3 regions of the Citrobacter meridianamericanus genome follow, and region 1 is predicted to be linked to each of the others. Evidence: predicted binding sites of a transcription regulator. Region 1 holds the regulator's gene; each other region holds the start of a gene.
The links. Region 1 encodes PurR, which represses purine synthesis genes. Its sites were predicted from a motif close to CANGCAAACGTTTGCNTG; they were not measured.
Positions count from the first base shown of each region.

Region 1 (8,141 bases):
CGCGGGTACGCCGCTGACCACCGACGCGACGCCACTGATGACCGTTGACGTATGGGAACACGCCTACTACATCGACTATCGCAATGCTCGTCCTGGCTACCTGGAACATTTCTGGGCGCTGGTGAATTGGGAGTTTGTTGCGAAGAACTTCGCAGCATAAAAAAGATAACGCAGAAGGGCTTCCTTCTGCGTTTTTGCATTAATTCGCGGTAGTGCAAGCCTCTTCAGGCTGTCTTCTTGCGGAAATGAACACCAGCATCAGCGCAAGCCCTGCCACAATCGCCCCCATCACAGGCACAAAACTGTAACCCAGGCCACCGGATATCACCGCCCCACCGGCTGCGGCCCCCAGTGCATTCCCCAGGTTAAATGCGCCAATATTGACTGACGATGATAAACCCGGCGCTTCGCTGGCAACACGCATCACTCGCATCTGCAACGGTGGAACCACTGCAAATGTCGCCGCACCCCAGACCACCATACTGACCGCCGCGCCAGGCTCATTACGCGCAAGGAAAGGAATGGCCAGCATAATAACCATTAACAGCAGTAAAAAGCCTTTCAACGTACCATTGACTGAACGGTCAGCCAGCTTGCCGCCAAAATAGTTACCGATTGAGAAGCCCACGCCAATCAGCACCAGCATACCGGTCACAAATGCTGGTGTGGCATGAGTGATAGTGTGCAGCACCGGTGAGATGTAGGTATAAAGCGTGAACATCGCCCCTGCTCCCAGAACGGTCGTCAGCAGAGCCGACAGCACCTGAGGACGCATAAGTACCGCCAGTTCGCTGCGGACATCCGGACGCTCTCCCGCCCCGCCTTTGGGTAATGAGAAGAACAGACTGACCATGGCGATAACGCCGAGCCCTGCCGTTGCCATGAACGACATGCGCCAGCCGATGCTTTCACCAAGCCAGGTCGCCGCCGGAACGCCGCCAATATTGGCAATGGTTAACCCCATAAACATGGTTGCCACGGCACTGGCCTGTTTATGTTTGGGCACCACACTTGCAGCAACCACAGAGCCAAGGCCGAAAAATGCCCCGTGATTAAGACTGGTCAAAATGCGTGATAACATCAGCGTGGAGTAATCCGGTGAAATCGCCGAGAGGACATTACCCAACGTGAAAATCGCCATCAGGAAAATCAACGCATTACGTCGCGCACGATGAGACAATAATAATGTCATCAGCGGAGCCCCCACCATCACGCCAACCGCATACGCGCTGATTAACATGCCGGCGGCCGGAATCGAAACATCCACTCCTTTGGCTATGACGGGCAATAATCCCATTGGCGAAAATTCGGTGGTGCCAATGCCAAACGCTCCGATCGCCAGCGCCAGTAAAGGATAATTGAGTTTCATATTGCGACTCCGTAACGTCGAGCCGTGGCGCGACATAAAATAAGAGTCAAAAGCATGACATTGATCGCAAAATTAATAAAGTTAACAAAATTGCAAAAGACTTTTGCTTATTCGCAAACAATAGAAGAGATAGACGAGCGGAAAGAGTGAGGGAGAGCTAACTCCCTCGAGGAAATTAATGCAGCGCTGCGGTCAGGCCACCCGCGACGATCAAACCCAGAACAATAATGGTAGTCACTAACGAAAATTTCAGATCGGTGCTCATCAAGTTTTCTCCTTTTTATTCCCACACAAAAAGTGATATTGCGCATTTTTACACACTTGAAAGCAAAAATCTCTCACGATTTATATTGATAACTGCTTTTAACTCTTCCCCTTTTCGTTAAGATCAGACAAAATTCCACGCTTACTTGATTAGCGTACCGGCCATTGACCCCTTCCTGACGTTCCGTGTCGTTTTCCCGGCGTGCCGCAACCCTTACGTTGCGCTAAGGGTGTGTGAAGGCAAACGTTTACCTGGAGTTTTCTCAGGAGCTTAGGATATGGTCTGGAGTGAGATGTAATGGCAACAATTAAAGATGTAGCGAAGCGAGCAAACGTTTCCACTACAACCGTATCACACGTGATTAACAAGACGCGCTTTGTCGCGGAAGAAACGCGTAATGCTGTCTGGGCGGCAATCAAAGAGCTGCACTATTCTCCGAGCGCAGTTGCGCGCAGCCTGAAGGTGAATCACACCAAGTCTATTGGCTTGCTGGCCACCAGCAGTGAAGCGGCCTATTTCGCTGAAATTATCGAAGCCGTTGAGAAAAACTGTTTCCAGAAAGGCTATACCCTGATTCTGGGTAACGCATGGAACAGCCTTGAAAAACAGCAGGCTTATCTGTCGATGATGGCGCAAAAGCGCGTTGATGGTCTGCTGGTGATGTGCTCTGAGTATCCGGAGTCGCTGCTTTCGATGCTCGAAGAATACCGCCATATCCCGATGGTCGTCATGGACTGGGGCGAGGCCAAAGCCGACTTTACCGATACCGTCATTGATAATGCCTTCGAAGGTGGTTACATGGCGGGTCGGTATCTGGTCGAACGCGGTCATCGTGAGATTGGCGTGATCCCAGGCCCAATGGAACGTAACACCGGAGCCGGGCGTCTGGCTGGCTTTATGAAAGCGATGGAAGAAGCGCTGATAAAAGTACCGGACAACTGGATTGTCCAGGGGGATTTTGAGCCTGAATCCGGCTATCGCGCCATGCAGCAAATTCTGTCACAGCCGCATCGTCCGACCGCCGTCTTCTGTGGTGGCGATATCATGGCGATGGGTGCGCTGTGCGCCGCTGATGAGATGGGACTGCGGGTACCGCAGGATATCTCGCTTATCGGCTACGACAACGTGCGCAACGCCCGTTTCTTCACGCCGGCTCTGACGACCATTCACCAGCCTAAAGATTCGCTCGGTGAAACGGCCTTCAATATGCTGTTAGACCGTATCGTGAATAAACGTGAAGAGTCGCAATCTATCGAGGTGCATCCGCGTCTGGTAGAGCGTCGCTCCGTTGCCGACGGCCCGTTCCGCGATTACCGTCGTTAAGACCGTTGTGCGGGAGCCTCATCTGGCTCCCGCAGCCACTCTTTGTTCAGCGTTTCGCTATCCCCTAAATAGTCCAACAGCCAGCTCAATGCAGGTGACGTATCGTTCTGTTGCCATGTCAGACAGCATGCGGCATCAGGAAATGGATTTTCCAGCTGTAGCGCGACCCACTTGCCGCTATCGATCCACGGTTTGGCAAAATGCGTCGGTACCATGCCAACACACAACCCTGCGGATAAGCAGGTAGCGGAAGATTCCCAGTCAGGCACCACGACACGTTTTTGGTTATCCAGCAGCCAGGTAATGCGTTTTGGCAGCGTACGGGAAGTATCTTCACGCACCAGCGACGGCCAGTTGCGCAACGTGTCGTCGCTAAGCGGCCCAGGCATTGACGCCAACGGATGATGGCTGGCCACCACGCAACTCCAGCTCAGCATTCCCATGTCGCGAAAGGTATAGCGTCCCCCCACCGGAATCGCCTGCGTGGCGCCAATTGCCAGCTCAACGCGGCCATCGGACAGCGCATCCCAGACGCCGTTAAACACTTCCTGGAAAACCAACAGTTCCACATCATCAAAATGACGATAGAAATCCACGATCATCTGTCGGGTGCGATCCGGGCGAACAATGTTATCTACCGCAATCGCCAGCTGTCCGCGCCAGCCGTTGGCAATTTGCTGACATTGCTGGCGGGTGATCTGCATTTTTTTGATAACAGAGCGGCCTTCTTTGAGGAACCACGCACCGGCAGGCGTCAACTCCACATCCCGATGACGTCGCTCAAAAAGCGGCACCGCCAGCCACTCTTCCAGCTGACGTACGGTGTAGCTTACCGCCGAGGGTACACGGTGCAACTCCTGCGCGGCCGAACTAAAGCTGCCATTACGCGCAACCGCATCAACCACTTCAAGTGAATATTCCGACCACATATTCTGCCTGCAAAAAATTTGAAATCAGTAAGCAAATATTAGCGTTTCACAGCAAGAATTACACTCACTACACTCAGCGGCATTGTTCTACTGCTAAAAAAAGAGAAATGATGATGCAACCTGGGAAAGGGTTTTTAGTCTGGCTGGCGGGTCTTAGCGTGCTCGGCTTTCTGGCAACGGATATGTATCTGCCCGCCTTCGCCGCAATTCAGTCCGATCTGCAAACGCCTGCATCAGCCGTCAGCGCCAGCCTTAGCTTGTTCTTAGCCGGTTTTGCCGTGGCACAGCTTCTGTGGGGGCCACTTTCCGACCACTACGGCCGCAAACCTATTTTGTTGCTGGGTTTATCTATCTTTGCTCTGGGTAGTCTGGGCATGCTGTGGGTTGAAAACGCCACAGGCCTGCTGGCGCTGCGTTTTGTTCAAGCCGTTGGTGTCTGTGCGGCATCGGTAATCTGGCAGGCGCTGGTCACTGATTATTATCCGTCACAAAAAGTAAATCGCATCTTTGCCACCATTATGCCGCTGGTCGGATTATCTCCGGCATTGGCGCCGTTGTTAGGCAGTTGGATCCTTGTACATTTTTCCTGGCAGGCCATTTTCGCCACCCTGTTTGCCATAACCCTAATTCTGATGCTTCCTGCCCTGCGCTTAAAACCAACGGCTAAAGCGCGCGACGACAGCCAGGATAAACTGACATTCGCCACCCTGCTACGCTCGAAAACCTATCGCGGGAACGTACTGATTTATGCCGCCTGTTCCGCGAGCTTCTTCGCATGGCTGACGGGCTCCCCGTTCATCCTCAGCGAAATGGGCTACAGCCCGGCAGTGATTGGCCTGAGCTATGTACCGCAAACCATTGCCTTCTTAGTCGGCGGTTACGGCTGTCGCGCTGCGTTACAAAAATGGCAAGGTCGTCAACTGCTGCCATGGTTACTCATCCTGTATGCGATTAGTGTCGTTGCCACCTGGGCTACCGGCTTTATTCACCATGTTGCGCTCGCTGAAATCCTGATCCCATTCTGCGTGATGGCGATTGCCAACGGTGCCATCTACCCTATCGTTGTCGCTCAGGCATTACGCCCGTTCCCGCAGGCGACCGGACGAGCAGCCGCATTGCAGAATACGTTGCAGTTGGGTTTATGCTTCCTGGCAAGCCTTGTGGTTTCCTGGCTGATCGCCACCCCGCTGCTCACCACTACCAGCGTGATGCTGACTACGGTGCTACTGGCGGCCGTAGGGTACAAAATGCAATCACAGAAAGCTGGCACCCCTCAAACAGACGACCGTGTGCAAATTGTCCACGGAGAGTCTCACTAATAATTACCGCGGGCTATTAATTAGCCCGCTAACAATTATATGTTGAATCATAAAAAATTCAGGCCTATACTGATTTCCGGTTTTTAAAAAAACGATAATTTTTATGCGGTAACGGGAACAAGAACGTTCTCGTATTCCCACGGATGGTCTTTTCGGCAAGGGTTCCTCCCTTCCTCTGTTCTACGTCGGATTATAGATTCACGGATTAATTTCGTGAGATTTCTCACACAGCCCAAAAAAGCGTCTACGCTGTTTTAAGGTTCTGATCACCGACCAGTGATGGAGAAGCTATGAGTTCATCGTGTATAGAAGACATCAGCGTACCGGATGATAACTGGTACCGCATCACCAGTGAATTGTTAAGCCGTGCAGGCATCGCCGTTAATGGTCCGGCACCGGCAGATATTCGCGTTAACAACCCTAGATTTTTCAAGCGCGTATTGCAGGAAGGATCGTTAGGTTTGGGTGAAAGTTATATGGATGGCTGGTGGGAATGCGACCGGCTGGACATGTTTTTTAGTAAAGCCCTGCGCGCCGGTCTTGAAAACCAACTCCCCCGCCATTTCAAAGATACACTGCGAATTGCAGCGGCTCGCCTGTTTAATTTGCAGACCAAAAAACGTGCGTGGGTTGTCGGCAAAGAACATTACGATTTAGGCAACGATCTCTTTTCCCGCATGCTCGACCCTTATATGCAGTATTCCTGCGCCTACTGGAAAGATGCCGACACCCTGGAATCTGCCCAGCAGGCGAAGCTGAAAATGATTGCCGAAAAACTGCAGTTGCAGCCAGGAATGCGGATACTCGATATAGGCTGCGGCTGGGGTGGCTTGTCCCAGTTTTTGGCATCACAATATGGCGTAAGCGTGGTAGGCGTGACCATTTCTGCAGAACAACAGAAAATGGCGCAAGCGCGTTGTGCGGGGCTGGATGTCACCATTTTGCTGCAGGATTATCGCGACCTGAACGACAAATTTGATCGCATTGTCTCCGTCGGCATGTTTGAACATGTAGGACCGAAAAATTACGCGACCTATTTTGACGTAGTCGATCGCAATTTAAAACCGGACGGTCTCTTTTTGCTGCATAGCATCGGTTCTAATAAAACCGACAATAACGTTGACCCGTGGATCAATAAATATATCTTCCCGAACGGCTGTTTACCGTCAGTTCGCCAAATTGCCAACGCCAGCGAGCCGCATTTTGTGATGGAAGACTGGCATAATTTTGGTGCGGATTACGATACCACCCTGATGGCCTGGCACGAACGTTTCATGAGTTCCTGGCCTGAAATCGCCGATAATTACACCGAGCGCTTTAAACGGATGTTCAGCTATTACCTGAACGCTTGCGCAGGCGCATTTCGCGCTCGCGACATTCAGCTATGGCAGGTGGTTTTCTCCCGCGGAGTTGAACACGGCCTACGCGTTCCCCGCTAATTATTATCGCCCCCGTGCTAACGGGGGCTTTACTCTCAGGCTCCTGCTTCACCTGTGACGTTGCTGATAGCGCTTTCTCGCGCCGCCAGCACACGCTCAACGGTATCAACCACCGCCTGCGTTTGCGGATCGATTTCGATATTGACCCGCGCACCCAGTTTTTTCTTGCCAAGCGTCGTACGCTCCAGGGTTTCCGGAATCAAATGCACGCAAAAGCGTGTCGGTGTGACTTCGCCTACCGTCAGGCTGATGCCGTCAATACCGATAAATCCTTTGTACAGGATATATTTCATCAGTGACGGATCCTGAACTTTAAACCACACCTGGCGATTGTTTTCTGAGGTCAGAATTTTCGATACTTCGGCAGTAGTCATAATATGGCCCGACATTAAATGCCCGCCGATTTCATCACTGAATTTTGCCGCGCGCTCAACATTGACCAAATCTCCGACCTTCAGATCCCCCAGATTTGTGATACGCAACGTTTCTTTCATCAGATCAAAGCTTATCTGGTTACCGTTGATTTCGGTGACCGTCAGACAGCACCCATTGTGGGCAACCGATGCGCCGGTCTCAAGCGCATCCAGCATATATTCAGGTAACTCCACAACATGCGTACGAAAATTTGGTTTTTCATCAATAGACACCAATTTCGCGGTGCCCTGCACAATACCCGTAAACATACTTCTAACTCCTGAACTCAATTAAGACATCTCTGCACAGCACAATAGCAGGTGGAAATTCAGGTTGCCAGCGATGCGCCGCTACTGCCTGTTTTTTCACTGGAGAATTACGTATTCCTCGCTACAATAGACTGAAATTTCCCCAGCTTTTTCTCCTTGCTGCCAGATAAGGCGGCTTTTTTAGTCTCTCAAATAACAACAATATAGTGGTGTACACGTGCAAAAGTATGTAAGTGAAGCGCGTCAGTTATTAGCTCTGGCAATTCCGGTGATTCTTGCGCAAATCGCTCAAACTGCAATGGGATTCGTTGATACCGTCATGGCGGGTGGATACAGCGCCACGGACATGGCTGCCGTCGCTATTGGAACGTCCATCTGGCTGCCAGCTATTCTGTTTGGCCATGGACTGTTACTGGCTCTGACGCCGGTCATTGCGCAACTCAATGGTTCCGGACGCCGCGATCGGATTGCCCATCAAATACGTCAGGGATTCTGGTTGGCGGGTAGCGTCTCCGTTCTGATTATGATCGTGCTATGGAACGCAGGCTACATTATTCGCTCCATGCATAACATCGACCCGGCTCTGGCGGATAAAGCCGTTGGCTATCTTCGCGCGCTGCTGTGGGGCGCACCGGGGTATTTGTTCTTCCAGGTAGCCCGTAACCAGTGCGAAGGTCTGGCCAAGACCAAACCCGCAATGGTGATGGGATTTCTCGGGCTGCTGGTGAACATTCCGGTTAACTACGTTTTCATTTATGGGCATTTAGGCATGCCGGAACTGGGCGGCGTGGGTTGTGGCGTCGCTACGGCAGCG
Region 1 covers NZ_CP101036.1:2,955,489-2,963,629, forward strand. The annotation lists gene sodB (superoxide dismutase [Fe]) at 1-160, shown strand, start outside; gene NMD08_RS14495 (MFS transporter) at 200-1,369, opposite strand; gene cydH (cytochrome bd-I accessory subunit CydH) at 1,545-1,634, opposite strand; gene purR (HTH-type transcriptional repressor PurR) at 1,932-2,957, shown strand; gene punR (DNA-binding transcriptional activator PunR) at 2,954-3,886, opposite strand; gene punC (purine nucleoside transporter PunC) at 4,000-5,205, shown strand; gene cfa (cyclopropane fatty acyl phospholipid synthase) at 5,496-6,644, shown strand; gene NMD08_RS14525 (riboflavin synthase) at 6,680-7,327, opposite strand; gene mdtK (multidrug efflux MATE transporter MdtK) at 7,545-8,141, shown strand, end outside.

Region 2 (8,141 bases), 2.7 Mb from region 1:
CGCCGGTGGCGCTGGAAATGCGCATGCGCTTTAACCCCAATCTGGAACCTGCACGCTTCGGTGCGGTGATGGCAATTATCAACAACATCACCATGCTGGCGATTGTGCTCACTGGCTCGGCGCTAATTCGCGAGCGCGAGCACGGGACAATAGAACATCTGCTGGTGATGCCGGTGACGCCGTTTGAGATCATGATGGCAAAAATCTGGTCGATGGGGCTGGTGGTGCTGGTGGTTTCCGGTCTGTCGCTGATGCTGATGGTAAAAGGCGTGCTCGGCGTACCAATTGAGGGATCGATTCCTCTGTTTATGCTGGGGGTGGCGCTGAGCCTGTTCGCAACCACTTCGATCGGTATTTTTATGGGCACGCTGGCGCGCTCTATGCCGCAGCTGGGACTGCTGATGATTCTGGTGTTGTTGCCGTTACAGATGCTCTCTGGTGGTTCTACACCGCGTGAAAGCATGCCGCAGGTGGTGCAGGACATCATGTTGACGATGCCAACGACGCATTTTGTGAGTCTCGCGCAGGCGATACTTTACCGTGGCGCAGGGTTCGGTATTGTCTGGCCGCAGTTCCTGACGTTGCTGGCGATTGGTAGTGCGTTCTTCATGATAGCGCTGCTGCGCTTTAGAAAGACGATTGGTACGATGGCGTAAACATCCGGCACAGGCACTCACTCTTCTTTCGGCAGGCACTGCAAATGACCGTGGCGCACCCCGCGTTGGGAGATCACGTCATCGGCAAAATGTTGCACATCGCCCATGTCGCCTTTTAGTACGGCGATTTCCAGGCAGTCGTCATGGTTGATGTGCACGTGCAGTGTAGCGACCGACAAATCGTGGTGGTGATGCTGGGTCGAAACAATGCGGCTCGCCAGGTCACGCTTCTCATGCTCATAAACATACGAAAGCACCGCGAACCCTTGTGTGCCGTGCTCCTGGGTCGTTTCCTGCGCCAGTGCGCTGCGCAGAATATCGCGGATCGCTTCGGAACGGTTGTGGTAGCCACGGCGTTGGCTCAGGCCGTCGAGCGTTTCTAATAAATCGTCATCAAGTGTGATGGTGATACGTTGCATCAGATTTCAACCTTACGATATTGCGCGGCGGCGCACGGGAATGAAAGCGTTACAGCCTTTGTACGGCGTCGGCGGTCAGGGTAAACGGCGTTGGCGTGCATACCGCCAGGCTCAGGGTGTCAAACTGGCACTGGCTGACAGAGAGCGAGGAAGTTAGCGCGGTACTGTCGACGCTGACAATTTGCCAGGCGCTGCCGCCGCGCTGTTTAACGATAGCTTCTTTACGCGTCCAGATGCGCCAGAATGCTGCCAGTTGCTGCTCCGGGTGTTCAGCCTCGACTTCGGCATGTTCTCCGAGACTGAATACCGTATTTGCCAGCGTTTGCCAGTTATCTTGTGGGCGGACGACTTCAATATCGCAGCCGACTTCCCCTTCGTCGCTGAGCAGCAGGGCGATATCATCGCCGCTGTGGCTGAGATTGAACCACAACGGGGTGTCGGCGGAAAAAGCCGGTTTTCCTTGCTCGCCGTAGACGATGTCCGGTAATGGTGAAAGAACATGGGAAAGCAGCACCCGGCCTGCAATCCAGCGCGCACGGTGAGCTCCTTGTGGGGCTTGTTCACTCAGTGCGTTGGGCAGTGCGTCAGTGCTTAAAACAGAAACTTTCCCAAGAACGATCCGGTACATATCAGGGCTAACCTTTAGTAATAATGGGGTTGTGTACCATTCTTCACATGCTGTTTGCAAGTTTATCCAGGCAATCGGCTTTTGGGCCTGCCGGGTCCAAGCAAAATTGCCAGTTTGCTGCCGCCTGTGGTCGTTTCCATCCAGATTTTACATACGCTGGTTAACGGCACAGAGAGCAGCATGCCTACCGGGCCGAGTAGCCATCCCCATACCAACAGAGAGAGGAAGACGATAAGCGTCGATAATCCCAAGCGATGTCCCATCATGCGAGGCTCGAGGATATTGCCAATCACCATATGCACCACCAGGAACAGCGCGCCAACCAGCACACATTCGTAAATGCCGTTGAACAGTAGCGCCTGGATCATGGGCGGGACGGCGGAAATGACCGAGCCAATGTTGGGCACGTAGTTTAGCAAGAAGGCTAGTACGCCCCACATCAGAGCAAACTGAATCCCCATTAGCGCCAGCCCCAACCAGACGATAGCGCCGGTCCATAGGCTGAGCAACGTTTTCAGCGCCAGATAGTGAGATACACCCTTGAGCGCCCGATGCAGCCCCGCAATATGGATTTGTGGGTTGTTCAGCGCAAAGCGCAGCTTATAAGGAACATGACGCACCTCAAACAGCATAAAGACGACCGTCATTACCAGCAGAACAACGCTGGCCATGGCGCCGGAAAGACTTGTCATCAGCGTGGTGGTGAAGGTCATTATTTTGTCGGAGTCCATGCGTTGTAGCATGCGCTCCGGGGACATATGCAGATTTAGAAAGGGAAGCATCTCTTGCAGATGCAGGACCTTGCGCGTCAGCTCCTTATTGTATTTGGGCAGCATGGCCATGAATTCAGTGATCGAAGATGCCAGAACGCCGACCAGTGCCGTGAGGACGATCAGCATGACCACTACCACGAGCGTAATGGCTACCGGGCGGCTTACTCCCCGGCGAATAAACCAGGTGACCAGCGGATTCAATACAATGGCAAAAAAGAGGGCCAGCAGCAGCTGTACAATGATATCCGCCGCAGCATGAATACCCGCGAGGATCACCACCAAAGCAGCCAGTTTGAGTAAAATGTGCAAACCCGTTTTATCGGGCTGAGCAGTTGTCATATTTTCTTCCTGTTTGCGTTTTGCATTAAGTGTAGCGGCTGGCTTGCGGCTGAGATTCCTAAACTGACTGCTGATTTCTGTGCGGCAACATGGTAGAAATGAAACACTGTTGTGAAAACGTGGTGACCCTCCATGCCCGAACCCGTCGCTGAACCGACGCTGAGCGGTTTACGCCTTAATCTGCGCATTGTCTCTGTGGTGATGTTCAACTTCGCCAGCTATCTGACCATCGGCCTGCCGCTCGCGGTATTGCCGGGCTATGTCCATGATGTGATGGGGTTCAGCGCCTTCTGGGCTGGATTGGTCATCAGCCTGCAATATTTCGCTACGCTGCTGAGCCGTCCACATGCCGGTCGCTATGCCGACCTGCTGGGACCAAAGAAGATTGTGGTATTCGGACTGTGCGGCTGTTTTTTAAGTGGTCTGGGCTATTTACTGGCGGGTTCAACGAACGACTGGCCGCTGGCCAGTCTGCTGCTGTTATGCCTGGGTCGCGTGATCCTTGGGATCGGGCAAAGCTTTGCCGGGACCGGCTCTACGCTGTGGGGCGTAGGGGTCGTGGGTTCAATGCACATTGGGCGGGTGATTTCCTGGAACGGAATCGTGACCTATGGTGCGATGGCGATAGGCGCCCCACTGGGTGTACTGTGTTATGCCTGGGGTGGCTTACAGGGGCTGGCGCTGACGGTAATGGGCGTAGCGCTGTCGGCAATATTGCTGGCGCTTCCTCGTGAGGCGGTAAAGGCCAGCAAAGGCAAACCGTTGCCGTTCCGCGCGGTGCTCGGGCGCGTCTGGTTGTATGGTATGGCGCTGGCCCTGGCCTCCGCCGGATTTGGCGTGATCGCCACTTTCATTACCCTGTTTTATGATGCCAAAGGCTGGGACGGCGCGGCTTTCGCGCTGACGCTTTTTAGCTGCACGTTTGTGGGCACGCGTCTGTTGTTCCCAAATGGGATCAACCGCTTAGGCGGACTGAATGTGGCGATGATCTGCTTTAGCGTCGAGATTGTTGGGCTGTTACTGGTCGGGATGGCTTCCATGCCGTGGATGGCAAAAATCGGTGTTCTGCTGGCCGGGGCGGGGTTCTCGCTGGTTTTCCCGGCGCTGGGCGTGGTGGCGGTAAAAGCCGTCCCGCAGCAAAACCAGGGCGCTGCGCTGGCGACCTACACGGTGTTTATGGATTTATCGCTGGGGGTTACCGGGCCGCTGGCTGGGCTGGTAATGACGTGGGCGGGCGTGCCAGTTATCTATCTGGCGGCGGCAGGGCTGGTAGCAGTGGCGTTATTACTGACCTGGCGGTTAAAAAAACGGCCTCAGGTGGGGTCACCGGAGGCCGCGTCATCGTCTTAACCGTTACTGGATAACCAGCGTGTTAATGATGTTTTCTGCTGTCGTCTGCGCTTTTTGCTGATCGTCAGCAGGCAGCGTGATTTGCAGGGTCAGCAGTTGGTTATCTACTTTGCCTAACACCACAGAAGAGTAAGCGGTCTGGCCTTTAGCCGAGATGATGCTGTCTAACTGCTGCAGCGTGTGGCCTTTCAGCTCAATGGATTTATTGGTGACGACCTGCAGCTGCGGGTCGCGGCTACGTTGCTGCTCTTCCAGGCGTTTTGCCAGCACAGCCAGGTCGTCGTTGGTATTGTCGCCGACAATCACAATCACCGCTTTCTGGCCGGTTGCGTCAGAATAGACGTGCATATTGTTCGCCTGAGTCCCCAGCTTACCGCTCTGATCGGTCATATCCGCTGGCAGAGAAAAACTGAGTTTGCCGTCCAGCAGGCTGACCGGTTGTCCGGTGGCGTTACTTTCTGCGGCAGTCTTCTCTGCTGGCGCTTTTGTATCGCTATTATCACAGGCCGCAAGCCCCATAACCAGCAGGCCAATACCGACATATTTAACCAGATTGCGCATTGACTTCTTCCTTTCGATAAACGGCCATAACGGCTCATTCGTCCATCTTATCACAACTCGGAAAATGAACCTTTAACTCGTCTGCAATGCAGAGATTTCGGATTTATCTGCGAGCCTTTTCAGCAGCATATTCAGCAGCACGCCGTACATCGGCAGGAAGAAAATAATGCTGATCAGCACCTTGAAACAGTAATCGACCAGCGCGATTTCCATCCAGTGTTCGGCCATAAAGGCATCCGGGCTGCGCCAGAAGGCGATAAAGAAGAAGGCTAACGTATCGCTGATGTTGCCAAACAGGGTGGAGGCCGTTGGTGCCAGCCACCAGCGACGGTTCTGGCGCAGGCGGTTAAAGACATGCACATCCAGAATTTGTCCCAGCGCGTAAGCCATAAAGCTGGCGGCGGCGATACGGGCAACAAACAGGTTAAAGTGCAGCAGTGCGCCAAATCCCTGCCACAATCCCATATAGAACAGTGATGAAACGACATAAGAGATCAGCAGCGCGGGGATCATCACCGCGAAGATGATGCGTCGTGCCAACGGCGCGCCAAAAATACGCACGGTCAGGTCAGTGGCGAGGAAAATAAACGGAAAGCTAAACGCGCCCCATGTGGTATGGAAACCAAAAATGGAGATCGGTAGCTGCACCAGATAGTTGCTGGAGGTGATCACCAGCAGATGAAATAGCGATAGCCAAAACAACGCTTTTACGCGCTGAGATTGTGTAAACGGAGTCATATTGTGACCTTTTTGTTGGATGGGGTGAGGGAACCCAATAAAAAACCGTCGCATGATACTGCTTTAAGAACACATTGCAATGGTTGTTTTTCACGCAATCGTTAACCTGATTGGCTTACGTCACAACAGAGCGTAAAATAACGCCGTTTTTGAATGAACGAGACTACGATGAGCGATCTGTTTACCTCTCCCGACCATACTCTTGATGCTCAGGGGCTGCGCTGTCCGGAACCTGTTATGATGGTGCGCAAAACCGTGCGCGGCATGCAGGCGGGTGAAACACTGCTGATTGTCGCCGACGATCCGGCGACAACCCGTGATATTCCCGGTTTCTGTACCTTTATGGAACATGAGCTGGTGGCCAAAGAGACCGACTCGCTGCCGTACCGCTATCTGCTGCGTAAAGGTCAGTAGTTTTGTTTGCCGGATGGCGCCAATGCTTATCCGGCAAAAAACTATCCTTTACGTAACAACCGCAGCGCGTTAGCGGTCACCAGTACCGTCGCCCCCGTATCTGCCAGTACAGCCAGCCACAGTCCGGTTATCCCGAGCAGTGTGGTGACGAGGAAAATCCCCTTCAGACCCAACGCAATCGCAATGTTCTGGCGAATATTGGCGTGGGTAGCGCGTGCCAGTTGAATCATTTGCACCAGACCACGCAGGCGGTTGTGGGTCAGGGCGGCATCGGCGGTCTCCAGCGCGACGTCGGTTCCGCTCCCCATGGCAATACCGATGGTGGCTGCTTTCATCGCCGGAGCGTCGTTGATGCCGTCGCCAACCATCGCCAGCGGCGACTGTTGGTTGAGATGGGTAACGGCCTGTACTTTATCTTCCGGCAATAGCCCCGCTTTGAATTCAAGACCCAGTTCGCCTGCAATGGCGGCCGCTGCACGTGGGTTATCACCGGTCAGAATCACCCCTTTCACGCCAATCTGATTAAGTTCGCTGATGGCGTGGCGGGCATCCTCGCGTAGCGTGTCCTGTAAGGCCAGCACGCCGAGTACGGCCTCGTTACGTAGCACCAGCACCACCGTTTGGCCCGCGCTTTCAAGTTCGCTTATCTGCCCGGCAAAAGCATCGGCAGGTTGCTTACCGGCGGCGCAAATCAGCACGCGCTCGCCATCGACCAGCGCTTCAATGCCAGTGCCGACTAATGCGCGCTGTTCTTTCGCGACAGGTATAACCAGTTCACGCGTTTGTGCTTCCCGAACAATCGCCTGCGCCAGCGGGTGTGTCGCGCCTTGCTCTACTGCCGCCGCCAGCGCCAGTAGTTCAGCTTCACCAATACCGCTCGCCGGGTGAATCGCCGTGACGCGCGGTTTACCCACGGTCAGAGTGCCGGTTTTATCAAACGCGACCTGCGTAACTCTACCCAGTTGTTCCAGCGCGGCCCCGCCTTTGATTAACGCGCCACGACGCGCCGCGGCGGCAAGGCCAGAGGTAATGGCTGCGGGGGTTGAAATCACCAGCGCGCATGGGCAGCCAATCAGCAGCAGCGTCAGCCCTTTATAAATCCACTCCTGCCAGGATGCGGCAAACAGCAGCGGTGGTACAAGGGTGACCAGCAGCGCAACCGCCATAATGGCTGGGGTGTAGATCCGGCTGAAACGATCAATAAAGCGCTCAATGGGAGCGCGACGTTCATCCGCTTCTTCAATCAACTGCAAAATACGGTCAATGGCGCTGGCACCCGGTTCGGAGAGCACTTCCAGCGTGACCAGACGATCCACGCTGGTGGCGCCTGCCGGGACTTTCTCGCCGGTGGCACGTTCAACCGGGATCGATTCGCCGGTCAGGGCGCTTTCATCAAAACTGGCAAAACCGGAAACCAGTTTGCCGTCAGCTGGTAAACGCCCACCCGCGGCAACTTCGATAATATCGCCAGGGCGGAGGGTATTAATAGCCACCTCTTCGCGTTCGCCGTTACGCAGACGTGTGGCGGTTTCCGGTTTGAGCGCCATCAGCGCGCTGACCCCTTTACGGGCACGGCTGGCAGCCCATCCTTCCAGGCGCTCGCCAATTAAAAACAGCAGCAGCACCATGGCGGCTTCCGCCGTCGCGCCGATAAACAGCGCGCCGATGGCGGCCACGCTCATTAACGTTTCAATGGCAAAGTAGCTGCCAGTTTTCATCAGACGCAGAGCCTGACGGGCAATGGGGTACAGACCGACCAGGGTGGTAGCGATAAACGCTATCTGGCCGAAGGGGTGATTGAATTGCTCCAGCCCCCAGCTAATCGCCATCATGATAATCAGCGAAATCAGCGGCAAGTTTTCTTTAAAACGTGACTCGGGGGCGGCTTCCGTCGCGTTTTCATCGCGCAGGGTATAGCCTGCTTTTTGCACTGCGTTTTCAACTTGCTGGCGGATATCGGAACTGGCGTCGACGACCAGTTTTTCGGTGGCAAACAACACCTGGGCCTGGTTGACGCCGCTGACCTGGCGGGCTGCATTCTCTACTTTTCGGGCGCAGGCCGCGCAGTCCATGCCTGCCACTTTCCAGGAATAACGGGTACCTATTACGGTATCGGATACGGGGGGTGGGGTAGAGCAACTTCCCTCGCAGCAGCAATCGTCAGCCTTTTGTGGCGCAGGGACTGGCTTGAAAGAAGAGAATTGTGGGGCTTTTTTGCCATTGGTAGCGGGTGTCGGCATGGCATCCTCCGGTTGATAATCAT
Region 2 covers NZ_CP101036.1:301,422-309,562, forward strand. The annotation lists gene NMD08_RS01365 (ABC transporter permease) at 1-656, shown strand, start outside; gene nikR (nickel-responsive transcriptional regulator NikR) at 674-1,075, opposite strand; gene acpT (4'-phosphopantetheinyl transferase AcpT) at 1,125-1,703, opposite strand; gene NMD08_RS01380 (AI-2E family transporter) at 1,766-2,815, opposite strand; gene NMD08_RS01385 (MFS transporter) at 2,948-4,165, shown strand; gene NMD08_RS01390 (DcrB family lipoprotein) at 4,169-4,726, opposite strand; gene NMD08_RS01395 (7-cyano-7-deazaguanine/7-aminomethyl-7-deazaguanine transporter) at 4,799-5,464, opposite strand; gene tusA (sulfurtransferase TusA) at 5,633-5,878, shown strand; gene zntA (Zn(II)/Cd(II)/Pb(II) translocating P-type ATPase ZntA) at 5,920-8,118, opposite strand.
Region 2: a site for PurR is predicted at 5,556-5,573, ahead of tusA (sulfurtransferase TusA). Genes of this name have one in related genera too.

Region 3 (8,141 bases), 1.4 Mb from region 1:
TTACAAATAAAGAGATACAGTAACGTACCAATGCCGTTAAACAGCAGAACGGTAGCAGGGTTGATATGAAACAGGACTGGCACCAGTACCGTTGCGCCAAACATGGCGAACAGGTGCTGCAAACTAAGCGGGATTGTCTGTAAAAGCGGCGGTCTTTCACTCACCCCGATAGCACGGCGCGTCATAGTGTTTTCCTCTGAGTGTTGTTTGTTATTAGCGATTGGGTTGTTTTATTCAAAAAAAAGCCGACTCTTAAAGTCGGCTTCTTTTTATTTATTCATTTACTTGGTACCAAAAATCTTATCGCCGGCATCGCCGAGCCCAGGAATAATGTATCCGTGCTCGTTCAGTCCCTGATCGATGGAGGCGGTGTACAGCTCGACATCCGGGTGCGCTTTTTCCAGCGCCGCGATACCTTCCGGCGCGGCAACCAGTACCAGTACTTTAATGCTGCTGCAGCCTGCTTTTTTCAGCAGGTCGATGGTAGCGATAACCGAACCGCCGGTTGCCAGCATCGGGTCAACGATCAGCGCCATACGCTCATCAATGTTAGAAACCAGCTTCTGGAAGTATGGAACCGGCTCCAGCGTCTCTTCATTGCGGTACATACCTACCACGCTGATACGCGCGCTTGGAACGTTTTCCAGTACGCCTTCCATCATGCCCAGGCCCGCACGCAGAATTGGCACAACGGTGATTTTTTTACCTTTGATTTGGTCAACTTCAACCGGACCATTCCAGCCTTCAATGGTCACCTTTTCGGTTTCCAGACCAGCGGTTGCTTCATAAGTCAGCAGGCTGCCAACTTCCGAGGCGAGTTCACGAAAGCGTTTAGTGCTGATGTCGTTTTCACGCATCAGTCCCAGCTTGTGTTTGACGAGTGGGTGTTTGACTTCCACGATCTTCATACTCTTCTCCTTTCCTCAGACGAGTGGCAACCACAAAAAAAATCGCCGGATTATACCGCTTTTCGTCTCTGGCGCAACACTGCATACGCTTGATATGGATCAACCAAAATCGTTTGCGTCCGGATGATGAGTATAAAACAAGCCCCGCTTTGAGGTCGGGGCTTATTGTCAACACTATGAATTTTAAATATTTTCAGCGTTGCTCTGGATGACGTTTCGATACCAGGAAAAAGATTTCTTCGGCGAGCGTGCTAATGTCCCACTCCCGTCATTATTTTTATCAACATAGATAAAACCGTAGCGTTTTTTCATCTCCCCCGTCCCGGCCGAGACTAAATCAATACAGCCCCACGGGGTATAGCCCATCAGATCCACGCCATCTTCCACCACCGCTTTTTTCATTTCGCGGATATGCGCGGCCATATAGTCAATACGATAGGAATCATCCACCGAGCCGTCGGCCTGCTGCACGTCAATCGCACCAAAGCCGTTTTCTACAATAAACAGCGGCAGTTGATAGTGATCCCAGAACCAGTTCAGGGAATAGCGCAAACCGACCGGATCAATCTGCCAGCCCCAGTCCGACTTCTGCACGTACGGGTTAGAAACCAGGCTTTTCGACTCATCGTAATCCAGCTGTGGATTATCTGCCGTAGCCTGCGTCGCGAAAGACATATAATAACTAAAGCCAATGTAATCAACGCAGCCTTCAGTCAGTACCTGGCGATCTTCCTCGGTGATATCAAGTAAAAAGCCACGGCGTTCGAAATAGTTCATCAGATGCTGCGGATACTTGCCGCGCACGTGTACGTCAGTGAACCAGTAGCGGCGGTGCATGGCGTTCATCGCCATCATCATGTCATTCGGCGCACAGGTCAGCGGATAAATTGGGCACATCGCAATCATGCAACCAATTTGCAGCGCCGGATTTATCTCACGTGCGGCCTTTACTGCCAGCGCGCTCGCTACCAGCTCATAGTGCGCCGCCTGGTACATGACCGGTTCGCGATCTTCACCGGGCAGGTATTTCAGACCAGAGTTAGTAAAGGGCGCGAAGTCTTCGTGATAATTTGCCTGATTGTTAATCTCATTAAACGTCATCCAGTACTTCACTTTGTGCTGGTAACGAGTGAAAACCACCCGGGCAAAACGGACAAAAAAGTCGATCAGCTTACGGTTGCGCCAGCCGCCATATTCCGTCACCAGATAGTAGGGCATCTCGAAGTGCGACAACGTAATCACCGGCTCAATGCCATATTTCAGACATTCGTCGAACAGATCATCATAGAACTGCAGGCCAGCTTCGTTGGGTTGCGCTTCGTCGCCTAAGGGAAAAATCCGCGTCCAGGCAATAGAAGTACGAAAACATTTAAACCCCATTTCGGCAAACAGCTTTATGTCGTCTTTATAGCGATGATAAAAATCGATGGCATCGTGGTTAGGGTAATTTTTACCGGCAATGACACCGTCAGTAATTTCACGCGCCACACCATGCGCCCCCGCCGTCATGACATCGGCAACGCTAATTCCTTTACCGCCCTCCTGCCAGCCACCTTCCAGTTGATGAGCAGCGACAGCGCCACCCCACATGAAATCTGCTTTAAATCCTGACATCCCCTTCCCCTATCGTGATGAGTCTGCGCAAAACGCTCTATACCCGTCATACTTCAAGCTGCATGTGCGTTGGCTTTTCTCGCTCACTCCAGTTACGTACTTATGTACGCTCCTGGAGATTCGCTGCGTCGCCGCCTTCCTGCAACTCGAATTATTTAGGGTATAAATGAGGTTCGTAACAGAAAACAGAAACCGGTTTCAGTACGATACTGTGCATTCGGCTGGCAGGTTTCAAGCACAAGACTGTACCCGGTTTCATTTTCGTGGCGCAGTTCAAACAAATAGATAAATGATTGTAAAATGCTGAAAAAATCAGCAGATAAAACTTGATGCAGAGCAGGCTCGCAAACGTTTGCTTTCCCTGTTAGAATTGCGCCGAATTTAACTTTTACTGCAAGTAAACATGTGGGGAAGCAGGCAGTGACCGATAAAACCTCTCTTAGCTACAAAGATGCCGGTGTTGATATTGATGCAGGTAATGCTCTGGTTGATCGAATCAAAGGCGTAGTAAAGAAAACGCGTCGTCCGGAAGTTATGGGTGGTCTGGGTGGCTTCGGTGCGCTGTGCGCATTGCCGCAAAAATATCGTGAACCGGTACTGGTTTCCGGCACTGATGGCGTTGGCACAAAACTGCGTCTGGCAATGGATCTGAAACGTCACGACACTATCGGTATTGACCTTGTCGCTATGTGCGTGAACGATCTTGTCGTTCAGGGTGCTGAGCCGCTGTTTTTCCTCGACTACTATGCGACCGGCAAACTGGATGTAGATACCGCAGCCAGCGTCATTAACGGGATTGCCGAAGGTTGTCTGCAGTCTGGCTGTGCACTGGTCGGCGGGGAAACGGCAGAAATGCCGGGGATGTACCACGGCGAAGATTACGATGTGGCGGGCTTCTGTGTTGGCGTCGTCGAAAAATCAGAAATTATCGACGGTTCTAAAGTGGCTGACGGCGACGTACTGATTGCGCTCGGCTCCAGCGGTCCGCATTCCAACGGCTACTCTCTGGTGCGTAAAATTGTTGAAGTCAGCGGTTGTGACCCGGAAACCACCGAGCTCGAAGGCAAGTCGCTGGCCGATCACTTGCTGGCCCCGACCCGCATTTACGTAAAATCCATTCTGGAACTGATCGAGAAGGTTGATGTGCATGCCATTGCCCATCTGACCGGCGGCGGTTTCTGGGAAAATATTCCACGCGTTCTGCCAGACAACACGCAGGCCGTGATCGACGAATCTTCATGGCAATGGCCAGCCGTCTTCAACTGGCTGCAAACGGCGGGTAACGTTAGCCAGCATGAGATGTATCGCACCTTTAACTGCGGCGTAGGCATGGTTATCGCCCTGCCAGCTCCGGAAGTGGACAAAGCCCTGGCTTTGCTCAATGAGAAAGGTGAAAACGCATGGAAAATCGGTATCATCAAAGCTTCTGATTCCGAACAGCGTGTGGTTATTGAATGAAAAACATTGTGGTGCTCATTTCCGGCAACGGAAGCAATTTGCAGGCGATAATTGACGCCTGCGAACAGAAAAAAATCAATGGCACCATACGTGCAGTATTCAGTAACAAGGCCGATGCGTTCGGCCTTGAACGCGCACGCGAAGCGAATATTCCGGCGTACTCGCTGGAAGCCGCCCAGTTTGCCAGTCGCGAAGCCTTCGACCGCCAACTGATGCAAGAGATTGACGCCTGGGCACCCGATGTGGTGGTGCTGGCCGGTTATATGCGCATCCTCAGCCCGGCGTTTGTCGCACACTATTCTGAACGATTGCTGAATATCCACCCGTCTTTATTGCCGAAGTATCCAGGCCTGCACACGCACCGTCAGGTGCTGGAAAATGGCGATGAAGAGCATGGAACCTCCGTCCACTTCGTCACCGATGAACTGGACGGTGGACCGGTTATTCTCCAGGCCAAGGTTCCGGTATTTGAAGGCGACAGCGAAGATGATGTCACGGCACGGGTTCAGGCCCAGGAGCACACCATTTATCCGCTGGTGGTAAGCTGGTTTACCGATGGTCGACTGAAGATGCGTGAAAACGCTGCATGGCTGGACGGCGTTCGTCTGCCGCCACAAGGCTACGCCGCCGACGAATAATAAAAAAACCTGTAAACCGGATCTCACCCTCCGGTCTACAGGCATAAATACCTTTTCCGGTTAACATCTCCGGTATTCATATATGCTCCCCCTTTCTCTTTGCTATCAGACGGTTTATTGTCATATTTTTCTGGCACAGTTGGACATCTGAGAGCAATGCTCGCCATAATAAATCGGTAGTGTCCCGTGAATGAAACGGAGTAAAAGTGGTAATGGGTCAGGAAAAGCTATACATAGAGAAAGAACTCAGTTGGTTAGCGTTCAACGAACGCGTACTCCAGGAAGCTGCTGATAAATCAAACCCGTTGATCGAACGGATGCGTTTCTTAGGCATCTATTCCAACAACCTCGACGAATTTTACAAGGTTCGCTTTGCCGAACTGAAGCGCCGAATCATTATTAGCGAAGAACAGGGTTCAAACTCTCACTCCCGCCATCTGTTGGGCAAAATCCAGGCTCGCGTATTAAAAGCCGATCAGGAATTTGACGGACTGTACAACGAGTTGTTGCTGGAGATGGCGCGCAATCAGATTTTCCTCATCAACGAACGTCAGCTGTCGGCCAATCAACAGAGCTGGTTACGCCATTACTTCAAGCAATATCTCCGCCAGCACATTACGCCGATTCTGATTAATCGCGAGACGGATTTAGTTCAGTTTCTGAAAGATGACTACACCTATCTGGCGGTGGAAATTATCCGTGGCGATACAATCCGCTACGCGCTGCTGGAAATCCCTTCTGATAAGGTTCCCCGTTTTGTGAATCTGCCGCCGGAAACCCCGCGCCGTCGCAAACCGATGATCCTCCTGGACAACATCTTACGTTACTGCCTTGACGACATTTTCAAAGGATTCTTTGATTACGATGCACTGAACGCCTATTCGATGAAAATGACCCGTGACGCTGAATACGATTTGGTGCACGAGATGGAATCGAGCCTGATGGAGCTGATGTCATCCAGCCTGAAACAGCGTCTGACCGCAGAGCCTGTACGCTTCGTCTATCAGCGCGACATGCCCAATGCGCTGGTTGAGGTACTGCGTGAAAAACTGACGATTTCTCGCTACGATTCGATTGTGCCAGGCGGGCGTTACCATAACTTCAAAGACTTTATTAACTTCCCCAACGTTGGCAAAGCCAACCTGGTAAATAAACCGCTGCCACGTCTGCGCCACATCTGGTTCGACAACGAGAAATTCCGTAACGGATTTGATGCAATCCGTGAACGCGATGTACTGCTGTATTACCCATATCACACCTTTGAGCATGTTCTCGAACTATTGCGTCAGGCCTCCTTCGACCCAAGCGTACTGGCGATAAAGATCAATATCTACCGTGTGGCAAAAGACTCGCGCATTATTGACGCGATGATCCATGCCGCGCATAACAGTAAAAAAGTGACCGTGGTCGTGGAATTACAGGCGCGCTTTGATGAAGAAGCCAATATCCATTGGGCCAAACGTCTTACCGAAGCGGGCGTTCACGTTATCTTCTCTGCGCCGGGTCTGAAAATTCATGCCAAACTGTTCCTTATCTCACGTAAAGAAGGTGATGAAGTCGTGCGCTATGCGCATATCGGGACGGGCAACTTCAACGAAAAAACGGCGCGACTGTATACCGACTACTCGTTGCTTACCGCTGATTCGCGCATCACCAACGAGGTTCGCCGGGTTTTCAACTTCATCGAAAACCCGTATCGTCCGGTGACGTTCGATTATCTGCTGGTTTCTCCGCAGAACTCACGCCGTCTGCTGTACGCGATGATCGACAAAGAGATCGCTAATGCACAGCAAGGCCAGCCTTCTGGTATCACGCTAAAACTGAATAACCTGGTCGATAAAGGCCTGGTTGATCGTCTCTATGCGGCCTCAAGCTCAGGCGTACCGGTTAATTTGTTGATTCGCGGTATGTGTTCTCTGATCCCAAACCTGGAAGGTATCAGTGACAATATTCGCGTGATAAGCATTGTTGACCGCTACCTTGAACACGACCGGGTTTATATTTTCGAAAACGGTGGCGATAAGCAGGTATACCTCTCCTCCGCAGACTGGATGACCCGCAATATCGACTATCGTATCGAGGTCGCCACTCCGCTGTTGGACCCTCGTCTTAAGCAGCGCGTGCTGGATATTATCGATATCCTGTTCAGCGACACGGTGAAGGCTCGCTTCATCGATAAAGAACTCAGTAATCGCTACGTACCGCGCGGAAACCGCCGTAAAGTTCAGTCACAATTGGCGATTTACGATTACATCAAATCACTCGAGCAACCTGACTAACGCTATGCCAATACACGACAAGACTCCACGGCCGCAAGAATTTGCTGCGGTCGACCTTGGTTCAAACAGTTTCCATATGGTCATTGCCCGCGTGGTTGATGGCGCAATGCAGATAATCGGACGACTGAAACAACGCGTTCACCTGGCGGATGGCCTCGGCGAAGATAACAAACTGAGCGAAGAGGCAATGGAACGCGGATTAAGCTGCCTGTCGCTATTTGCCGAACGTCTGCAGGGCTTTCCCCCGTCAAGCGTATGCATCGTGGGAACCCATACTTTACGTCAGGCGCTAAATGCGACCGATTTTCTCAAGCGAGCAGAAAAAGTCATCCCCTACCCGATTGAGATTATTTCCGGTAATGAAGAAGCCCGACTGATTTTTATGGGTGTGGAACACACCCAGCCGGAAAAAGGCCGCAAGCTGGTTATTGATATCGGCGGTGGCTCAACAGAACTGGTGATCGGCGAAGATTTCGAGCCCAGGCTGGTCGAAAGCCGCCGTATGGGCTGCGTCAGTTTTGCCCAGATGTATTTCCCAGGCGGTGTCATCAACCGGGAAAACTTTCAGCGTGCCCGCATGGCAGCAGCGCAGAAGCTCGAAACCTTAACGTGGCAGTTTCGCATTCAGGGCTGGAATGTCGCAATGGGCGCGTCAGGCACGATTAAAGCGGCACACGAAGTGCTGCTGGAGATGGGTGAAAAAGACGGTTTTATCACCCCCGAACGCCTGGACAAACTGACATCTGAAGTGCTGAAGCATGCCTCATTTGATGCGCTCAGCCTGCCGGGGCTGTCAGAGGAGCGAAAGGCGGTATTTGTTCCCGGGCTCGCGATTCTGTGCGGCGTTTTTGACGCACTGGCGATCCGCGAACTTCGCCTTTCTGATGGCGCGCTACGCGAAGGCGTGCTGTATGAGATGGAAGGACGTTTTCGCCACCAGGACGTTCGCAGCCGTACCGCCAGCAGTCTGGCGAATCAGTACAACATCGACAGCGAACAGGCCCGGCGCGTGCTGGAAACGACGATGAAAATGTACGACCAGTGGCATACGCAGCAGCCAAAACTGGCCAATCCTCAACTGGAAGCGTTACTGCGCTGGGCAGCGATGCTGCATGAGGTTGGGCTGAACATCAACCACAGCGGTTTACATCGCCACTCTGCTTATATCTTACAAAACAGCGATTTACCGGGGTTTAATCAGGAACAACAGCTGATGATGGCAACATTAGTTCGTTATCATCGCA
Region 3 covers NZ_CP101036.1:1,558,692-1,566,832, reverse strand. The annotation lists gene uraA (uracil permease) at 1-185, opposite strand, end outside; gene upp (uracil phosphoribosyltransferase) at 282-908, opposite strand; gene NMD08_RS07390 (6-phospho-beta-glucosidase) at 1,092-2,522, opposite strand; gene purM (phosphoribosylformylglycinamidine cyclo-ligase) at 2,943-3,980, shown strand; gene purN (phosphoribosylglycinamide formyltransferase) at 3,977-4,618, shown strand; gene ppk1 (polyphosphate kinase 1) at 4,831-6,897, shown strand; gene ppx (exopolyphosphatase) at 6,902-8,141, shown strand, end outside.
Region 3: a site for PurR is predicted at 2,864-2,881, ahead of purM (phosphoribosylformylglycinamidine cyclo-ligase). Genes of this name have one in related genera too.